DNA from 3 places in the Mycetocola sp. Y171 genome. Region 2 is predicted to be linked to each of the others. Evidence: predicted binding sites of a transcription regulator. Region 2 holds the regulator's gene; each other region holds the start of a gene.
What was found. Region 2 encodes HrcA, which represses chaperone genes, less so after heat shock. Its sites were predicted from a motif close to TTNGCACTCGNNNNNNNCGAGTGCNAA; they were not measured.
Positions count from the first base shown of each region.

Region 1: a site for HrcA is predicted at 4,955-4,981, ahead of groL (chaperonin GroEL). Genes of this name have one in related genera too.
Region 3: a site for HrcA is predicted at 3,806-3,832, ahead of groES (co-chaperone GroES). Genes of this name have one in related genera too.

Region 1 covers NZ_JBWYGX010000002.1:49,991-56,698, forward strand. Annotated here, with positions in the region: gene AC1M2K_RS09835 (helix-turn-helix transcriptional regulator) at 1-250, opposite strand, end outside; gene AC1M2K_RS09840 (cupin domain-containing protein) at 340-804, shown strand; gene AC1M2K_RS09845 (DUF1304 domain-containing protein) at 801-1,202, shown strand; gene AC1M2K_RS09850 (DMT family transporter) at 1,301-2,278, shown strand; gene AC1M2K_RS09855 (nitroreductase family protein) at 2,265-2,798, opposite strand; gene msrB (peptide-methionine (R)-S-oxide reductase MsrB) at 2,800-3,201, opposite strand; gene AC1M2K_RS09865 (DUF3263 domain-containing protein) at 3,401-3,688, shown strand; gene AC1M2K_RS09870 (LytR C-terminal domain-containing protein) at 3,770-4,339, shown strand; gene AC1M2K_RS09875 (cold-shock protein) at 4,596-4,799, shown strand; gene groL (chaperonin GroEL) at 5,018-6,637, shown strand.
Region 2 covers NZ_JBWYGX010000002.1:765,138-771,845, forward strand. Annotated here, with positions in the region: gene lepA (translation elongation factor 4) at 1-1,708, shown strand, start outside; gene AC1M2K_RS13350 (DUF1990 family protein) at 1,713-2,366, shown strand; gene hemW (radical SAM family heme chaperone HemW) at 2,397-3,620, shown strand; gene AC1M2K_RS13360 (DUF4870 domain-containing protein) at 3,642-4,271, opposite strand; gene hrcA (heat-inducible transcriptional repressor HrcA) at 4,477-5,499, shown strand; gene dnaJ (molecular chaperone DnaJ) at 5,581-6,675, shown strand; gene AC1M2K_RS13375 (16S rRNA (uracil(1498)-N(3))-methyltransferase) at 6,677-6,708, shown strand, end outside.
Region 3 covers NZ_JBWYGX010000003.1:124,514-131,221, forward strand. Annotated here, with positions in the region: gene AC1M2K_RS16675 (SRPBCC family protein) at 1-158, opposite strand, end outside; gene helR (RNA polymerase recycling motor ATPase HelR) at 272-2,410, opposite strand; gene AC1M2K_RS16685 (class I SAM-dependent methyltransferase) at 2,587-3,774, opposite strand; gene groES (co-chaperone GroES) at 3,908-4,204, shown strand; gene rarD (EamA family transporter RarD) at 4,357-5,301, shown strand; gene AC1M2K_RS16700 (ABC transporter substrate-binding protein) at 5,451-6,708, shown strand, end outside.

The sequences.
Region 1 (6,708 bases), 720 kb from region 2:
GAGGCTCACCGGGGGAGTATTCCGCATCGGCCAGGAGCGGTTGGTACTGCGCGGGGATCCGTGTCTCACCGCTGGACATGGTGCTGATGACGAGCGTCTCCGGATCGATCGTCGCCCAGCAGGTCAGCTCGGTGCGGACGTCGCGGTCGACGACCCTGATCGCCTCGGCGTGCAGGCTGCCGAGTCCCAGTCCTGAGCCAGCAAGCGCTGTGATCTCCCGACGGGCGTGGTCCGCACGTTCCTCCCACATGCGGCCCATTATTCCACCGGATCTCCCTACCCGTCATTCCCTGAATTCTGGGATCGACGGTGGAGAATCAGGCTTCTAGCGTTGGCACCATGTCCTCTTCAGTTCAATACCTTCAGCCGGGTGACGGCGCTGAGCTGCGCGCTCCTGACGCCACCCTGACCGTCAAAGTGGACAGCGACCACACCGACGGTTCCTACGAAGTCTTCGAGATCGATGCTCCCAGGCAAGAGCCGACGCCCCTTCACCGCACGGGCTGGGCAAAGACCTACTACGTCCTTCAGGGCCGGATGGTCGTCCAGGTGGATGAGGAGGGGTTCGACCTCGGACCGGGGTCATCGATCGCCATTCCCTCCGGTGCTCTCCACACGTTCACGGCCCTGACTCCGTCCGTCAGGTTCCTGGTGTTCAGTCTCACCGCCGCCATGGGGCGGTTCCACGCCGACCTGGACGCGTCCGTCCCGTCCGGGCGTCCGCTCGCGGACTCGATGCAGGACATCCGGAGAGTCCTCAGCCGTCACGACGTGACCATGAGCGATACGGACGCGTTCCGATGAACTGGCTGGTGTGGGTGTTCGCATCGCTGGCCGCGGCGCTCCACATCCTTGTCTTCGTCTGGGAGGCTCTGGTGTTCGAACGGCCTGGGGTCTACCGGCGCATTTTCTCCACGCCTGCCCAGGACGTCCCGGCTGTTCGGCTTTGGGCATTCGGTGTCGGTTTCTACAACCTGTTCCTCGGACTCGGCACGATCGCCGGACTGATCGCCTGGAGCGCCGGCAACGAACCGGTCGGCAGGACGCTGGTGATCTACACCTGCCTGTTCATGTTCCTGTCCGGTCTTGTCCTGCTCGTCGCCGACCGCATGGCGCTCAGCCGTCCGCGAGGGACCGGCATCGGAGGCGCCATCGGCCAGAGCACCCCCGCTCTCATCGCGCTGATCGGCGCCGTCATCTGAATCCGGCCACTCCGGGCTGTTACAACGCGGTCGCTGGAGCGACCAAGATGGAGGGGGGACGCCGATCGGGTACGTTCCGTCTGAGGCGCAGGAGGTCAATGTCGATGCGGAACGACCCCGCCGCGAGCAGGAACACGGCCCACGGCCGGGTACCCACGTGGCTCGCCGTCACCCTCGCCGCGATCTGCGGAGCGCTCGCCGCGGTGCAGACCCGGCTGAACGGTGCCCTCGGCGTCGCGCTCGGCGACGGGTTCGTGGCGGCCGCCATCTCGTTCGGTTCCGGGCTTCTCATCCTCACCGTCTGCATGGTGTTCGTCCGCAGTGGCAGGGTGGGTCTCGGTAAGGTCTCCCGCGCCCTCCGGAACGGCAGCATGCCGTGGTGGACCGTTCTCGGCGGCCTCTCCGGCGCTTTCCTCGTGCTCTCCCAGGGCATCGCGGGTGCCGTGGTCGGAGTCGCCCTGTTCAGCGTCGCCCTTGTGGCCGGGCAGACCGTGTCAGGACTGATCCTCGACAGGATCGGGTTCGGGCCGCACGGAAAAGTGCCCAGCACGTGGCCAAGGCTCGTCGGTGCCGGCCTCACCATCGTCGCCGTCGTGTGGTCGGTGTCCGGTCAGGTCGGTGGTTCCGTCCCGCTCTGGATGCTCGCGATGCCGCTCGTCGCCGGATTCGGAACCGGCTGGCAGTCTGCCGTCAACGGCAGGGTCAGGGCACGCGCGAAAAGCGCCTTTTCGGCCACGTTCATCAATTTCGTCGTGGGAACGGCAGCCCTCGTCGCCGTGATGCTCGTGCGTGCAGGATTCGTCGGCTGGCCCGACCGGCTGCCGACCGAACCGCTGCTCTACCTCGGCGGAGCGATCGGCTGCATCTTCATCGGTGTCAATGCATACCTCGTCGCTCACACCGGCGTCCTGATCCTCGGACTCGGCACTGTTGCGGGGCAGCTCGTCGGTTCCGTCCTGATCGACGCCGTCGCGCCGGGCGGCGCCGGGCTGGGATTCGCGACGGTCGGCGGAGCAGTGCTCGCCCTCGTCGCGGTGGCCGTGGCGACGATCAGGCGGCGGCCTACAGCTCGGTGATGAACTTCTCGGCGTCGATCATTCTGCGGTGGCCCGGCTTCACCTTCTCAGGGATGCCGCCGACGTAGAGCCAGCCGAGCAGCTCCTCGTTCCTCGCGAGCTTGTGCATCTTGCGGACGGGCTTCGACCGCGTGTAGTGACCGCTGCGCCAGAACACACCCCAGCCGGCATCGTGCAGGAGCAGGCTGAGAGTGTGTGCGACTCCCGATGCGACGGTCTCCTGTTCCCAGACCGGGACTTTTCCGCTCTTCTTCACGCTCACGACGATCGCGATGAGCAGCGAGGCGCGGAGCGGCTTCGTCGACGGCTTGTCGTCACCCTCCGCCTTGGCGATGGCCTTGCCGAGCTTGTGGCGAGCGTTCCCGCGCAACTCGATCAACCGCCATGGGCGGAGGGCACTGTGATCGGCCACACGGGCGGATGCCGCGACGAGCGGGAGAAGCTCCTCATGCGTCGGGGCATCCTCCGTCACCTTCGACCAGGACCTGCGTCCGGCGACGATGTCGATGAGATCCGGCACGTTACTCGGCCGGGGCGAAGTTCAGCGAGAGCGAGTTCATGCAGTAGCGGTCACCGGTCGGGGTGCCGAAACCGTCATCGAACACGTGACCGAGGTGTGAGTCGCAGGTGGCACAACGGACCTCGGTGCGCACCATACCGAGCGAGTTGTCCTCGATCAGCTTGACGGCCTCTGGCCGGACCGACTCGTAGAAGCTCGGCCAGCCGCAGCCGGAGTCGAACTTCGTGCCGCTCTTGAAAAGTTCGGCGCCACAGGCGGCACAGGTGTAGAGGCCTGCGCGGCCTTCGTCGAGAAGCTCACCCGTCCACGGACGCTCGGTCGCTCCTTCACGCAGCACCGCGTACTGCTCGCTGCTCAGGGTCTCGCGCCACTCTTCGTTGCTCTTGTTCACTGGCTGGGTCATGGGTCGTACTCCTCACGGATAGATCTTGCGTCTTATCTAACCGGTTCGGAGCCGGTCATGTTCCCTGCTGTGGCTCAGGCTGGGGAAACACTGAGTAATCATCGTGGCCGACGCGCGCGGTTGAGCGTTTCTTCAGCACCGCCCGCATTAGTATGGCGACACGGCCAGAGTCAGGTTGAGATTCGAGCGGTGGTGGACGATGAGCGGAAAGCCGGACAGATCGGCGCACGGACACGCGGATGCCCTCGACGAACGTGACCTCGCCATCCTCGACTTCGAGAACCAGTGGTGGCAGCACGCCGGGCTGAAGGAAGAGGCGATTCGTTCCACGTTCTCGTTCTCGCCCACCCGGTACTATCAATTGTTGGGCGTTCTCATCGATTCGCCCGCCGCCCTCGTGCACGATCCCCTTCTGGTCAAGCGTCTCCAGCGACTGCGAGACACCCGGCAGGCCGCACGGCGGGCGCGAGCCCGAAATGCGGACTGAGACCAGCGGTCAGCGCACTCGGGCGCCGGATCACCGCCGTTCACACCCGCACGCGACCGCAGAGGACTCCAGAGCACCGATATGGCTCACCATTACGCCAAGGACAGGTTCGACGAGGTCCCCGCTGATTTGAAGCGCGTCGGCGCGCACCGCGCCCCTGTCCGTCCAGGACGGAGCTGGTTCGTCTTCCTCTGGTCTGCACTGGCCGTGATCGTCCTCGTGGCCGGCGGGATCGTGGGCTTGAACCTGCTCGGTGATCGCATCAACTTCGTCGACACATCCACGCCTGCCGCGACGACACCGACCCCCACTGAGACCCCCACCGCCGCCCCGACGATCGACCCGAACTCCATGGTCACCGTCCTCAACGGAACCGAGACGAGGGGGCTCGCCACGCAGGCCATCGAGCAGCTGAACGCCGCGGGCTGGACCCAGAGCATCACCCCCGGCAGCGCATCGGCAACGGACGTGGCGACCACGACCGTGTACTACGAGGACCCGACACAGGAGGGCGCAGCGCGCGGTCTTGCCCAAGACCTCGGAATCGGGAGCATCCAGCTGTCGACGCAGTTCCAGATCCCCGTCGGTGAGGGCGAAGAGCCGATCCTCCAGATCACCGTCGTGCTCGGCGCGGACTACGCCGCGGCGTAGGACCCAGGTCGGTGGCCGCCGCGTCATGTTTCGGCCCTGTTTCCCGCGTGTTGAGAGGGTGGAAACTCCCGGAAGTCCGGCGCAAACTCCTGTTGGAAGCACCGATTCCCTCGCTAGTATCTGGAACTGGTCAAACATTGTGCTCCATCGCACCAGCCTTCCAGGCAGACGACGGTCGGCACGATCGCCGGGCCTTGGTGCGGCAGACCCGGGTGGGCGCCTGCCTGCACGAGGAACACAGCAATGGGAGTAACACATGGCGAACGGGACCGTGAAGTGGTTCAACGCTGAGAAGGGCTACGGCTTCATCACTGTCGATGGCGATGGGCAGGACGTCTTCGTCCACTATTCCGCCATCGACGTGGGTGGGTACAAGTCGCTTGAAGAAGGCCAGCAGGTGAGCTTCGAGATCGGTACAGGGGCGAAGGGACCGCAGGCGGAGGCCGTGCGACCAGCCTGAGCCACCACTCGATCCGTCACGACGCCGTCCGCGCATCCGCGGGCGGCGTCGTGCTGTTCCTGCAGGCCGCGCTGCTGTCGGTTCCGCGTCCGGCGTAACCTCAGCGCCCCGACCTGTTGAGCTTGCACTCGCAGGTGCAGAGTGCCAGAATCGTGTTAGCACTCGCATTCGTTGAGTGCTAACTACGTTCATCACGTCCGGGAGGGACGAAAAACCACATGGCAAAAATCATTGCTTTTGACGAGGAAGCCCGCCGCGGCCTCGAGCGCGGCCTGAACATTCTGGCTGACACTGTCAAGGTCACGCTTGGCCCCCGCGGTCGCAACGTTGTCCTTGAGAAGAAGTGGGGCGCCCCCACGATCACCAACGATGGTGTGTCCATCGCCAAGGAGATCGAGCTCGACGACCCGTACGAGAAGATCGGCGCAGAGCTGGTCAAGGAGGTCGCCAAGAAGACCGACGACGTCGCGGGCGACGGCACGACCACCGCAACCGTTCTGGCTCAGGCCCTCGTCCGCGAAGGCCTGCGCAACGTCGCAGCCGGCGCTGACCCGATCTCGCTGAAGCGTGGCATCGAAAAGGCCACCGCTGCGGTCATCGAAGAGCTCATCGCCAACGCGAAAGAGGTCGAGACCAAGGAAGAGATCGCGGCAACCGCCTCCATCTCGGCCGGCGACTCAGAAATCGGCGCGATCATCGCCGAGGCGATCGACAAGGTCGGCAAGGAAGGCGTCGTCACCGTCGAGGAGTCGAACACGTTCGGCACCGAGCTCGAGCTGACCGAGGGAATGCGCTTCGACAAGGGATTCCTGTCGGCATACTTCGTCACCGACCCCGATCGCCAGGAAGCCGTGTTCGAGGACCCATACATCCTCATCGCGAACTCCAAGATCTCCAGCATCAAGGATCTGCTCCCGATCGTCGACCAGGTCATCCAGTCGGGCAAGCAGCTCCTCATCATCGCTGAGGACGTCGACGGCGAAGCCCTCGCCACCCTCGTCGTGAACAAGATCCGCGGCATCTTCAAGTCGGTCGCCGTCAAGGCACCTGGCTTCGGAGACCGTCGCAAGGCTCAGCTGCAGGACATCGCGATCCTCACCGGCGGACAGGTCATCTCGGAAGAGGTCGGCCTCAAGCTCGAGAACGTCACGCTCGACCTTCTCGGCCGTGCACGCAAGGTCGTCATCACCAAGGACGAGACCACCATCGTCGAAGGTGCCGGCGACACCGACCAGATCGCGGGCCGCGTCGCCCAGATCCGCAAGGAGATCGAGAACACCGACAGCGACTACGACCGCGAGAAGCTGCAGGAGCGCCTGGCCAAGCTGGCCGGCGGTGTTGCGGTCATCAAGGCCGGAGCAGCGACCGAGGTCGAGCTCAAGGAGCGCAAGCACCGCATCGAGGACGCCGTCCGTAACGCGAAGGCTGCCGTCGAAGAGGGCATCGTCGCCGGTGGTGGCGTTGCGCTCATCCAGGCTGGCAAGACCGCATTCGAGAAGCTGTCGCTCTCGGGTGACGAGGCAACCGGCGCGAACATCGTCAAGGTCGCCATCGACGCTCCGCTCAAGCAGATCGCGCTGAACGCCGGCCTCGAGCCGGGTGTTGTGGCCGACAAGGTCCGCAACCTGCCCGTCGGACACGGCCTCAACGCCGCGACCGGTGAGTACGTCGACATGCTCGCTGCAGGCATCAACGACCCGGTGAAGGTCACCCGCTCGGCGCTGCTCAACGCATCGTCGATCGCCGGACTGTTCCTCACCACCGAGGCCGTCGTCGCCGACAAGCCGGAGAAGAACCCGGCTCCGGCCGGCGACCCGACCGGTGGCATGGACTTCTAGGTCCGAACAACGCGTTTCAGACAGCGGGGCGTCTCCTTCGGGAGGCGCCCCGCTGTCGTCGTCTCGGCCTG
Region 2 (6,708 bases):
TCGTGACATGCGCGCCCAGTACCTCGACCGGATGGACATCGAGCGCGAGCGCGGTATCACCATCAAGAGCCAGGCCGTGCGGATGCCGTGGGAGCTCGACGGTCAGACCTACGCGCTCAACATGATCGACACCCCCGGTCACGTCGACTTCACCTACGAGGTCTCCCGATCCCTTGCGGCGTGTGAAGGCGCCATCCTCCTCGTCGACGCCGCCCAGGGGATCGAGGCGCAGACCCTCGCGAACCTCTACCTGGCGATGGAGAACGACCTCGAGATCATCCCGGTCCTCAACAAGATCGACCTGCCTGCGGCCGACCCGGAGAAGTACGCCAAGGAACTCGCGAACCTCATCGGCGGATCACCGTCCGATGTGCTCAAGGTCTCCGGGAAGACCGGCGTCGGCGTCGAGGAGCTGCTCGACCGCGTCGTGCAGAAGATCCCGAACCCCGTCGGCGACCCGAACGCCCCCACCCGCGCCATGATCTTCGACTCCGTCTACGACACCTATCGCGGAGTCATCACCTACGTGCGGATGATCGACGGTCACCTCAGCCCGCGTGAACGCATCCAGATGATGTCGACCCGCGCCGTTCACGAACTTCTCGAGATCGGTGTCAGCTCCCCTGAGCCGGCCCCGACGAAGGGGCTCGGCGTCGGCGAGGTCGGTTACCTCATCACCGGTGTGAAGGATGTGCGCCAGTCCAAGGTCGGTGACACCGTCACCACGGCGTCGAAGCCGTCCACAGAGGCACTGCCCGGCTACACCGACCCGAAGCCCATGGTGTTCTCGGGCCTGTATCCGATCGACGGCAGCGACTACCCGGTTCTGCGCGACGCACTCGACAAGCTCAAGCTGTCCGACGCCTCGCTGAACTACGAGCCGGAGACTTCCGTCGCCCTCGGCTTCGGCTTCCGTTGCGGGTTCCTCGGACTGCTGCACCTCGAGATCGTCACCGAGCGACTCGAACGTGAATTCAACCTCGACCTCATCGCCACGGCGCCGAGCGTCACCTACGAGGTCACCACCGACGACAAGAAGACCGTGACGGTCACGAACCCGAGCGAGTTCCCCGGCGGCAAGATCTCCTCGGTCGAGGAACCGATGGTGAAGGTCGGCATCCTCTCGCCCAAGGACTACGTCGGCACGATCATGGAACTCTGCCAGGGCCGCCGCGGCGCGCTGCTCGGCATGGAGTACTTCGGCGAGGATCGCGTCGAACTCCGTTACACGATGCCGCTCGGCGAGATCGTCTTCGACTTCTTCGACCACCTCAAGAGCCGCACGCAGGGGTACGCCTCGCTCGACTACGAACCCTCCGGATCGCAGACAGCCGACCTCGTGAAGGTCGACATCCTGCTGCAGGGCGAACAGGTCGACGCGTTCAGCGCGATCGTCCACCGCGAGAAGGCGTACGCATACGGCCTGCTGATGACCGAGCGACTGAAGAAGCTCATCCCGCGCCAGCAGTTCGAGGTTCCGATCCAGGCTGCCATCGGTGCGCGGATCATCGCCCGCGAGTCGGTGCGCGCAATGCGCAAGGATGTCCTCGCCAAGTGCTACGGCGGCGACATCAGCCGTAAGCGCAAACTGCTCGAGAAGCAGAAAGAGGGCAAGAAGCGCATGAAGATGGTCGGCAGGGTCGAGGTTCCGCAGGAGGCGTTCATCGCCGCGCTGAGCGGAGACACGGAAACGAAAGACAAGAAGTAACGGGATGCGTCGCAGCAACTTCGAGGATCAGCCGGTCGACTACGCGGCCGTGGGCGCCACGCAGGCGCACGACCTCATGCAATACCCGCCGAAGGGATTCACCCCGTTCGAGGCCTCCATCCGGCTCGGGAGCGGCGAGGAACGGTTCGAGTCGGCGACGGCATCCCTGCTGGGCTGGGACATCCTTCGCGGAGCGGGGATCGCCGTGCTCGACGTCAAGGCTGACTCAGGGCAGCGGTACGGCGGCATCCGCTACGCCGAGGACGGCACTGCCCTCGAACCGATCGCGGTGTCGACCGAGCAGAGATTCGCTGCTGACGGCACGCCGTTCGTTTCGTCCGGTACGACGGCACGCCTGCGCGGCCACGTCCGCTCGTTCAGGATGGACGAACGTGTTCGTGTGGTCTACGTCATCGAGGAACCCACCATCGTCGCATTCGCCTACGGCACCGTCGGCGCCCACCGGGTGAGCGGGGAGGAATCGTTCCGCGTCGAGCGACGCGAGGACGACTCGGTCTGGTTCGAGGTTCGGTCGTTCAGTCGGCCGGTGTCGCTGCTGTACCGCCTGTTCCCTCCGCTCGTGAAGATGCGCCGGAAGAGGTTCACGACCGCGTACCTGCGGTCCCTGTCTCCTCTGTGGTCGACCCCGACGGCCTGACGTGACCCGAATTCACCCGGGGCGCTCCTGATGGCCGGCCCCCAGCCGATCGGTGACCCAGCACCACCCGACGGATCACTGCCGCGATCCGTTCTCGACGGCGCGGCCGAGCGGATGCTGTCCGTCTACCTGCACGTCCCGTTCTGCCGGGTGCGGTGCGGGTACTGCGACTTCAACACGTACACGGCAACCGAGCTCCGCGGGGCGAAGCAATCCGACTACGCCTCAGAGGCTTCAGCAGAGGTCGCCTTCGCAGCAGGCACCCTGCGCTCATCCGGGCTTCCGGAGCGGCCCGCAGGCACCGTCTTCTTCGGCGGAGGAACGCCGACGCTGCTGCCGGCGGCCGACCTGACGAGGATGCTCGACGCCGTCCGCGACGAGATCGGGCTGGCCCCTGACGCCGAGATCACCACGGAGGCGAATCCGGACTCCGTCGACGCCGGCTACCTCGCCACGCTGGCCGACGCCGGATTCACCCGCGTCTCCTTCGGCATGCAGTCAGCGGTCCCGCACGTTCTCGCGACTCTCGAGCGCACGCACGACCCGGATCGGGTGCCTCTCGTCGTCGATTGGGCCAGACGCGCCGGCCTCCAGGTCAGCGTCGATCTCATCTACGGCACACCGGGGGAGACCCTCGACGACTGGGAGACCTCCGTCGATGCTGCGCTGGATACGAGTCCCGACCACCTCTCCGCATACTCGCTCATCGTCGAGGCCGGCACCAAACTGGCTCGGCAGATCAAGTCGGGGCTGGTCTCCCAGCCTGACGAGGACCTGCAGGCGGACATGTACGAACTCGTCGACGCGAAACTCGTCGCGGCCGGATTCGACTGGTACGAGGTGAGCAACTGGTCCCGCGGTCGGAAGTTCCAGTCCAGGCACAACCTCGCCTACTGGCGCAGCCAGGACTGGTGGGGGATCGGGCCAGGGGCGCACAGCCACATCGGCGGTGTCCGGTGGTGGAACGTCAAACATCCGGCCGCATACGCCGGGCGGATGAGCGAGGGCGTATCGCCAGGCGCGGGGAGGGAGACCCTCTCCGCAGACACCCGTGAACTCGAACGCATCCTGCTGCTCGCGCGTACCAGGGACGGCATCGCCATCCCGTCGCTCGCCTCGGAGGCGCGCGTCGCAGTGGCCGGGCTCATCGCAGACGACCTCGTCAACGCCGAAGCCGCCCTGCGCGGGAGAGTGGAACTGTCCCTGCGAGGGCGGCTTCTTGCCGATGCGGTGGTCCGCCGGCTGACGGTGTGAGCCCGCCGGCGGATCAGACGGCTACTTCACCATGCGGATGGCGAAGAAGTAGCGGTACGCTTCGCCATTGTTGACCTTCACGCCTCCGATGATTCCGAAGATGACACCGAGGATGCCGACGATCCAGGCAAGGGGGAACAGCAGGAAGCCGATCAGGACCAGCGCGAGGATCGACCCGAGGATGTAGAGGCCGACGACGAAGATCGTCACGGTGAGCTGGAAGTTCAGGGACTCCTTCGCCTCCTGGCGCGTGAACGGTCCGCGATCCTTGAACACGAGGAAGATGATGAGAGGGGCGATCCACCCGGCGGTGCCTGCACCGAGGAACGCGCCGAGAGCCCCGCCGAAGTGCGCGAACGACGCCCACTGCTTGTCCTCGGCCTGCGTCAGAGGGGGCGATGCCTGGCCCTGGTAGGCGTACTGCTGCGGAGGCTGCTGTCCCGGGTACGGCTGCTGACCGTACGGAGCCTGTCCGGGTGGGGGCTGCTGGCCGGGGTACGGCTGCTGGCCTCCGTACGGCTGCTGTCCGCCGTATGGCGGCTGGGGAGCTTGCGGAGCCGGTGGGCCCTGCGGAGGCTGCGGCTGGTTCTGGGGGGCCTGCGGCTGGTTCTGGTTGGGGTCAACCGGTGGTTGCGCGTTGGGGTCGGTCATGGCCAAGCCTTTCGATCGATGGCGCTGCTGCTGTGGGGCCCGAACGTGCCAGTTCCCCGAAGGGAGCGGTGTCGCGGGCTTGAGCTAAAAGTACTGCTGTTCAGGGGGTTAGGCAATTACCCCTGCCGCGAGGCGCACGCTAGAATTGGCACTCAGGGTTGCTGAGTGCCAAAGCTTGGGCCCGTTCACGCGGAAGGGGTGCGCCATGGTTTCTGAGCGAAGCCTCGAGGTTCTCCGCGTCATCGTGCAGGACTACGTCGCCAGCCGTGAGCCGGTCGGCTCGAAGGCGATCGTCGAACGGCACTCCTTCGGTGTGTCAGCGGCGACGATCCGCAACGACATGGCCCAGCTGGAGGAGGAGGAGCTGATCTCCGCCCCTCACACGTCTTCCGGGCGTGTCCCGACCGACAAGGGCTACCGCCTGTTCGTCGACCAGCTCGCCGACCGTAAACCGCTCACAGCGGCACAGCGGGAGGCGATCGAGACATTCCTCGGTCAATCCGTCGGGCTCGACGACGTGCTTATGCGCACGGTGCGGCTGCTGTCCCAGATCACCAACCAGGTCGCCATCGTGCAGTATCCGTCGTTCGCCCGGGCGCAGGTCAGGCACGTCGAATTGGTCGGTCTCACCGACCACAGACTGCTGACCGTTCTGATCACCGATACCGGCCGGGTCGAACAACGCGTCGTCGAGATCGAGCACCCGGTCGAGGCCCACACGCTCGAGCGGCTTAAAGGTCAGCTCAACGCGCTGCTCATCGGGTCGAACGTCGACGCATCGGCGGCGATCCTCGATGCCATCAGGGCGGAAGCGGCGCCCGAAGATGAGGTTCTCGTCGGGCGGGTCAGCCAGGCACTGAGTGAGCAGTTCGCTGAATACCGACACGACAAGCTCGTGATGGCGGGCGCAGCGAACCTCGCCAGGACCGAGGACGACTTCTCGGGGAGCATCTACCCGGTCCTCGAAGCACTCGAGCAGCAGGTCGTTCTCCTGCGCCTGTTCGGCGAGATGGCGACCGACCTGAACGGCGTCTCGGCCTCGATCGGACGGGAGAATGCCTCGTTCGGACTCGGTGAGACCTCCATCATCGCAAGCAACTATCGTTCCTCTTCTGGCGAACTTGCCAGACTTGGCGTGCTCGGACCGACGAGAATGGATTATTCCAACAATCTCGCGGCCGTCCGGGCCGTCGCCCGCTACCTGTCACGCCAACTCGGCGACGACTGAGTGGCACGCTGAGCCCGGCGCAGCGCACATCCCCTGGTCGTCCCCCGAGCACAGCGACGACCCCACGACGAAAGGCCTTGAGTGGCTGACCATTACGAAGTTCTCGGAGTGTCCCGCGAAGCGACGACCGACGAGATCAAGAAGGCGTACCGCCGACTGGCACGGGAACTGCACCCCGACGTCAATCCGGGCGCTGAAGCATCCGAGCGGTTCAAGGAAGTGACGCACGCGTACGACGTGCTCAGCGACGCCAAGCAGCGTCAGCAGTACGACATGGGTGGCTCAGGTGGAATGGGTGGCGCCGGTTTCGGCGGTTTCGGCGACATCTTCGACACCTTCTTCGGCGGACAGCAGCAACGCGGGCCGAAATCCCGGCGCGAACGTGGCCAGGATGCGCTGCTCCGTGTCGAGGTCGACCTCGCCGAGGTGATCTTCGGCACCCACCGCGACCTCGAGGTCGATACCGCAGTGCTCTGCGAGACCTGCCAGGGGTCATGCTGCCAGCCGGGCACGTCGCCGATCACCTGCGACATCTGCCGAGGCACCGGCTCGATCCAGCGGGCGGTGCGCTCCCTTCTCGGGAACGTCATGACCTCCACGCCGTGCGGCACCTGCCGCGGCCACGGTACGGTCATCCCCAACCCGTGCGTCACCTGCCAGGGCCAGGGCCGTGTGCGCGACCGCAGGACTGTCCCCGTCGACATCCCGGCCGGGGTGGACACCGGACTTCGCCTGCAGATGCCGGGCAGCGGCGAGATCGGGCCTGCCGGTGGACCGCACGGTGACCTCTACCTCGAGATCAAGGTCCGCAGCGACGAGCGGTTCAGCCGTAACGGCGACGACCTGCTCTGCACCCTCGAGGTCCCGATGACGGATGCCATTCTCGGCGTCACCACGACCATCCACGCGCTCGACGGGGACGTGGACGTCGAACTCAAGCCGGGCGTCCAGAGTTCAGAGGTCCTGACGGTCAAGGGCCGCGGAGTCACCAAGCTGCGCGGCAACGGTCGAGGCGACCTGCGCATCGGCGTCCAGGTCCTCACACCGACACGGCTCGACCACCGCGAACGGGAACTCATCAAGACGTTCGCCGCCGGCCGTGACCAGAAGGGCACCCAGCTCGGATCCTTCCAGCAGGGCCTCTTCTCCAAGCTGCGCGACCGGTTCCTCGGCTGACATGAGCAGCCTGTACCTGCGCGAGGACCTCGG
Region 3 (6,708 bases), on a different contig from region 2:
CCGGCGATCGACACCGTCCAGTGCGTGGTCCTGTCCGTCTTCTGCACGACCTCGTCCACTCCGCTGAGGAACTGCGGGAACGACTCGAACTGCGTCCACTGGTTGTACACGGTGGAAATCGGTGCGTGGACGTCGATGTCGGAGTTGACAGTTGCCATGGGGCATCCTTCTCTCTCTCGTTGGTGGATGAATCCTCAGGACATCACGCTCGTCGACCCACTGTCGAGGGCTTGCGAGTGCGGCGCCCCGCATGTGAAGAGACCGGCTCGAGTCACGTCGTGAGAATCACGAGCCGCTCGGTGGCGCGGGTCATCGCGACGTAGTGGTCCACAGCACCTTCGATCCCCGTGCCGAACCGTTCAGGGTCGATGAGCACGACCAGGTCGAACTCGAGCCCCTTGGACAGCTCAGGGGAGAGCGAGCGAACGCGGGACATCCCCGGGAACGACGGATCGCCGATCACGCACGCGATCCCGTCGGCGTGCGCCGCGAGCCACGTGTCGAGGATCTCGCGGAGGTCCTCTGCTGTCCCGTGCAGGACGGGGATGCCGTTCGAGCGGATCGAGGTCGGCACGTTGGCGTCGGGGAGGGCGGCCCTGATGGCCGGCTCGGCCTCCACCATGACCTCCTCCGGCGTCCGATAGTTGATGCTCAGGGTCGCCAGGTCGATGCGGTCGAGGCCGACCCGGTGGAGCCGCTCCTCCCAGGACTCGGTGAACCCGTGCCTCGCCTGCGCCCTGTCCCCGACGATGGTGAAACTTCGCGAGGGGCAGCGCAGCAGCAACATCTGCCATTCGGCGTCGGTCAGTTCCTGGGCCTCGTCCACCACGATGTGAGCGAACGGGGCGGCAAGAAGATCGGGATCGGTACCGGGCAACGCGGATTCGTCGACGAGTGTGTTCCTGGCGTCTTGCCCGCGCAGGATCGACATCACCTGCATCTCCGAGTCGTCGCCGGCGATGAGGTCGTCGACAACTCTAGCCATCTGTTCCTGCTCGGCGGCGAGAGTCGCGGCGCGGCGACGCTTGCCTCTGGATGCCTCTGGGTCGCCGATGCGCTGACGTGCCGCGTCCAGGAGGGGGAGGTCGGAGGTCGACCAGGCCCTGGCCTCCTGGCGTTGCAGCTTCCCGACCTCATCCGGTGAGAGCCAGGGAGCACACCTGCGCAGGTAGGCGGGAACCGACCACAGGTCCGCCACGACGGCGACCGGATCGAGCAGAGGCCACGCTTTCGTGAATGTTCGGGTCAGGCCGTCGTTCTGGACGAGCGCCCTGCGGAGCAGGGCGGGTGGCACCTCATCGTCGTCGAGCTGGTCGGTCAGGATGTCGAGGAGCGCCTCCCAGACCTGGTCGCGTGCGTCGTTGTGCGGTGTTCCCGGTTCCGGCGCCTCGAAGGCCTCCGCCCAGTCCTCTGCGCTGAGCCAGAGGTCCGCCCAGGGGGTTTCGACGGTCATCCCCCTGGCCGGTGGTTCCTCGTAAAGCCCGACCGCCGGTTCGATCGCCGTCACCATGGCGACGGTCGACTTCAGCGCGGCGACCTGCGGATCCGGTTCGATCGCGGCCGAGGCTCCCTCAGGGACGAGGTCCTTCAGAGTGCAGGTCTCGACGCTGTCCTCTCCGAGGCCGGGGAGGACGTCGGCGACGTAGTCCAGGTAGGGCTGGTGCGGACCGACGAACAGTGCGCCACCCTTGCGGTGGCCGAACCGGGGGTCCGCGTAGAGGAGGTAGGCGGTGCGGTGGAGGGCGACGACGGTCTTCCCCGTTCCAGGGCCGCCGTCGACGACGAGGGCGCCGCGAGACGAGGCGCGGATGATGGCATCCTGATCGGCCTGGATCGTGCCGAGCACGTCCTGCATCCGCGGCGACCGGCTGCTGCCCAGGCTGGCGATGAAGGCGGACTGGTCGTCGAGTGCCGCATGGCCGCCCTCGAGCCCGTCCGGGGTGAACACCTCATCCCAGTAGTCGCTGATCCGGCCGCGGGTCCAGCGATACCTCCTGCGGCTCACGAGGCCCATCGGGTTGGCGTGCGTCGCCCCGAAGAACGGCTCGGCGATGGGAGAACGCCAGTCGACCACGAGCCGGCGTCCCGCACCGTCGGTGAGGCCGAACCGCCCGACATACACCGGTTCTGGGTTCCCGGCGCCGACCATCCGTCCGAGGCACAGGTCGAGACCGAAACGGCGCAGGAGGCGGAGCCGAGCGGTCAGCCTGTGCACCTCCAGGTCCCGGTCCAGCGCCTGCTGGCCCGGGCCTGCCGGTGCGCGGCGCGCGGCATCGAGACGGTCGGATGCATCGGCGATCGACTCCTCGAGACTGGTTGCGATGGCCGCGAAATGCTCGTCATCTGTTGCGATCAGCGTATGGTCCCGTTTGCCTGCCAGCCGGTCGGGCAGGTCGAAGACGCTTGTCATCAGCGGGTCCACGTCACGCCAACCACCGTGCCGTTTGTGCCCGTTGCCGCCGCCCACAGGACAACTCGCATTCCATCACTCCCGTCCGTCGTCTTCCGCTCACGACCAGCAAGTGTGCGGCACGACCCGGGTCTTGCGGCAAGCCCCCCTCGGGGTAATAGAGTGAAAGTGGAAGGTCAGAGGCGTTCGCAGAGCAGCGCCGCGTGCCGTCCGTCCACCCGTGTGAGGACGAGGGTGGCGCTGTTGGGGCCCTTGAGGTTCATCCGGTTTCGGAACGCGGCCGGATCGATGTCCGCCCCGCGCTTCTTCACTTCGAGGGTTCCGATCCCGCGGGACCGTAGTTCCCGTTTGAGCGTGCGTTCGTCGAGCGAGAAACGCTCGACGATACGGAAGCCGGTCGCGAACGGACTCCCGGCAGGCTCGTCGCCGGTGAGATAGGCGATGCCGTCGCTGAGCATGCGGGCGTTCAGCGAACGGGCCACATCGCCGATCAGGCGGGCACGGATCACCGCGCCGTCCGGCTCCCAGAGGTACCCGCCGAGCGCTCCGACCTGAACGTCGGCGCTGTCCTCACCTGCGTGGACCTCATGGCTCCCGGCCGAATCGAGGACCAGGGCTGACCGGCGGATGCCGTCTCGTGCGAGCGCCCCGAACCACAGGCCGAGCTCGACGACCTGCCCGTCGACACTGACCCACTGGGCCTCCGCATCCTCGGGGATGAGGCTGCGGTCGAAGCCCGGGCCCAGCTTGACGCCTGTGGGCCGGTCTGCGGCCGCGCCGACGACGAGGTCGAGCGACGGGGTGTAGTCGGAGTACTGGGTGAGCCTCGCGGTGTTCACGTGCCCGGCGGTCCGGCGGGCCGGGTCGAAGTACAGTGCGTCGAACGACGTGAGGTCGATGTCCTCGGCGGCGGCGTGCTCGGCACGGGCGGATTCGAACGGGGCGAGGTTGTAACTCGCGACCGTCGCGGTCACTTCGTCGACGTCGACGGCGGTCACCTCGAGGTCGAGGGCGGCGAGGGCCATGGCGTCACCTCCGATGCCGCAGCCGAGGTCGGCGACACGGCGGAGCCCTGCGGATTCGAACCGGCCTGCGTGCAGCGCAGCGACACGAAGCCGTGTTGCCTGTTCCAGTCCTGCCTCGGTGAAGAGCATCCGTGAGGCGAAGTCGCCGAACTTGCCCCTCGCCTTGTGCCGCAGCCTGGCCTGGGTGAGCACGGTGGCGACGAGGGAGGGGGAGTGCCCTGCTGCCCTGAGACGTGACACGGCGGCCACGACATCGCCGACGGCATCCGCCCCGGCGACCTCGTCCAGCAGGGTCAGTCCCTCCGGCGTCAGCAATTCGACCAGTTCGGCTCTCTCCATCCCGCAAACCTACCAAGGCCACGGCGCTGGATTGGCACTCACGTTGCGAGAGTGCCAGCGGATGCCTAGACTGGCGTTAGCACTCTCGATGTGAGGGTGCTAACTCAAGTCTTAGTTCAGAAAGAGGTCAACCGTGTCGGTCTCCATCAAGCCGCTCGAGGATCGCATCGTCATCAAGCAGGTCGACGCCGAGCAGACAACTGCTTCGGGTCTCGTCATCCCTGACACCGCCAAGGAGAAGCCCCAGGAGGGCGTCGTCGAAGCAGTAGGCCCCGGCCGCATCGACGACAACGGCAACCGCGTTCCGCTCGACGTCGCCGTCGGCGACAAGGTGATTTACTCCAAGTACGGCGGAACCGAAGTGAAGTTCGACGGCCAGGACTACCTGGTCCTCTCGGCCCGCGACGTTCTCGCCGTGGTGGTCCGCTAATACAGCACCCTGTACACGCTCGAATCCCGGATGGCGGAAACCATCCGGGATTCGTCCGTTAACCGCCGGGTGTCCTGCGGGGCAGCGAGTAGCATCGACAGGTGCCTACCGCGTCAGACCCTGCCGATGTCGACGTCGTCACAGGAGGCACTGTGACCCCAGGTGCCGAAGTCCCCGCCAGGCTGAATCGCGCGGGCCTCGCCTCCGCGATCGCCGCGTACACCCTGTGGGGTGGGCTCCCGCTCTACTTCCTTCTCCTTGCTCCGACCGGACCATTCGAGCTGGTCGCCGCACGCATCATCTTCTCGCTGGTGTTCTGCGCCCTCCTCCTCACCGTCACCAGGGCGTGGAAGCCGTTCTCGCGGCTGCTCGTCACCCCCAGGATCAGTTTCACGATGGCGCTCGCCGGGGTGCTGATCTTCATCAACTGGCAGACCTACGTCTACGGCGTGCTCAGCAATCAGGTGGTCGAGGCGTCGCTCGGGTACTTCATCAACCCGATCGTCACGGTGTTCCTCGGCGTCTTCTTCCTCCGTGAACGACTGAGGACCGTGCAGTGGATCTCGGTCGGTATCAGCATCGTCGCCGTTCTCGTCCTCGCGGTCGGGGGCAACGGCGTGCCCTGGATCGCCCTCGTGCTCGCGTTCTCCTTCGGCTTCTACGGGTACATCAAGAAGCGCGTCGGACCGCGGGTGGATGCCGTCGCAGGACTCACTCTCGAAACCGCGTGGCTCCTGCCCGTCGCGATCATCCAGCTCGTCGTCGTCGGTGTCACCAGCGGACTGACCATCGGGACGGTGAGCCCGATGCATACAGCGCTGCTCATCGGCACCGGCGTCGTCACGGCCGTTCCCCTGCTCTTCTTCGCCGCGGCATCCCGCCGGCTGCCCCTCGTCTGGATGGGCTTCATCCAGTTCTTCGCGCCGGTGATCCAGTTCCTCGTCGGGGTGCTCATCCTGCATGAGGAGATGCCGATCGAGCGCTGGATCGGGTTCGGCCTGGTCTGGATCGCTCTCATCATCCTGACCGTCGATATGGCGGCGAGCGCGCGACGGTCGTCCGTGATGCGCAACAAATCTGCACCAGCGGCGCCCTGACCGCGCGAAAAGATCACGAACTGTAACGATTGCGCTCTCGTTACACGGATGTAACCCATACGTATTGTTCGCCGGCGATTGCTCGAATAGGTTGGCACAACGACAGTACAGAGCACTGTCCTTTGGATACGACACAGCATAGGAGCAACATGGGCGTTTTCACCCGGGCTACGGCCTCCCGCTCACGCACCCGCACAGCCACTCTGAGTGGGCTTGCATTCCTGGGGGCCAGCGCGCTGGTTCTCACCGGATGCGCAAGTCCTGGAGGAAGCGAAGGCGGGGACAACGAGAAGCCGTCAGGCGACCTGACCCTGAAGATCGGTACGCAGTTGCCTCAGACAGGCAACCTCGCATTCCTCGGCCCGCCCGAGGAAGCAGGCGCCGGACTCGCAGCCAAGGAAATCAACGACGCTGACCTTGGCATCGAGATCGAGATGGAATACGGCGACTCAGGCGACACCGACAACAAGGCATACGCCACCGAGGTTCCGCGACTGCTCCAGGCAGGCGTTTCAGCCATCGTCGGCGCCGCATCCAGCGGTGTGTCGAAGCTGTTCATCGATGAGGTGACCGGTGCAGGCGTGATTCACTTCTCGCCGGCCAACACTTCGGCCGACTTCACCACGTGGGACGACAACGGGCTGTTCTGGCGAACCGCTCCGAGCGACGTCCTCCAGGGCGAGGTTCTCGGAAACCTCATTGCCGAAGACGGCAAGGAAACCCTCGGAATCCTGTACCTCAACGACTCATACGGAACCGGCCTCGCCAAGTTCACGGGTGAAGCGTTCGAGGCCGCGGGCGGCGAGGTCGTCGAGGAGCAGTCATACAACACCGGTGACACCTCGTTCGACGCACAGGTCAGCGCGCTGAAGGCTGCCAACCCCGACGCGATCGCCCTGATCGCGTTCGAGGAGACGAAGACGATCGTTCCTGCTCTCGCCGGCTACCCGTCAGAGAACATGTACTTCGTCGACGGAAACCTCTCCGACTACTCGGCTGACTTCCCGGCAGGCACCCTCACGGGCGCCAAGGGAACGCTGCCGGGTCTCGACACTGCGAAGCTCGGTGACTTCACCGATCGACTGCAGGCGTTCTGGGCCGATGAGGGCAACGAAGAGCTGAAGGACTACAGCTACGCGGCTGAGACGTACGACGCTGTCGTGCTTCTCGCGCTGGCTGCCATGGCGGCTAACTCGACCGAAGGTGTCGACATCGCCGAGAAGCTCCAGGAAGTCTCCGGTGGTGCAGGCGACGGCGAGAAGTGCAAGACATTCGAAGAATGTGCTGCACTGATCAACGACGGCAAGACCGCTGACTACGACGGAAACTCCGGTCCGATCACGTTCGACGAGAACGGCGACCCGACCGAGGCGACCATCGGCGTCTACGAGTACAACGAAGAGAACA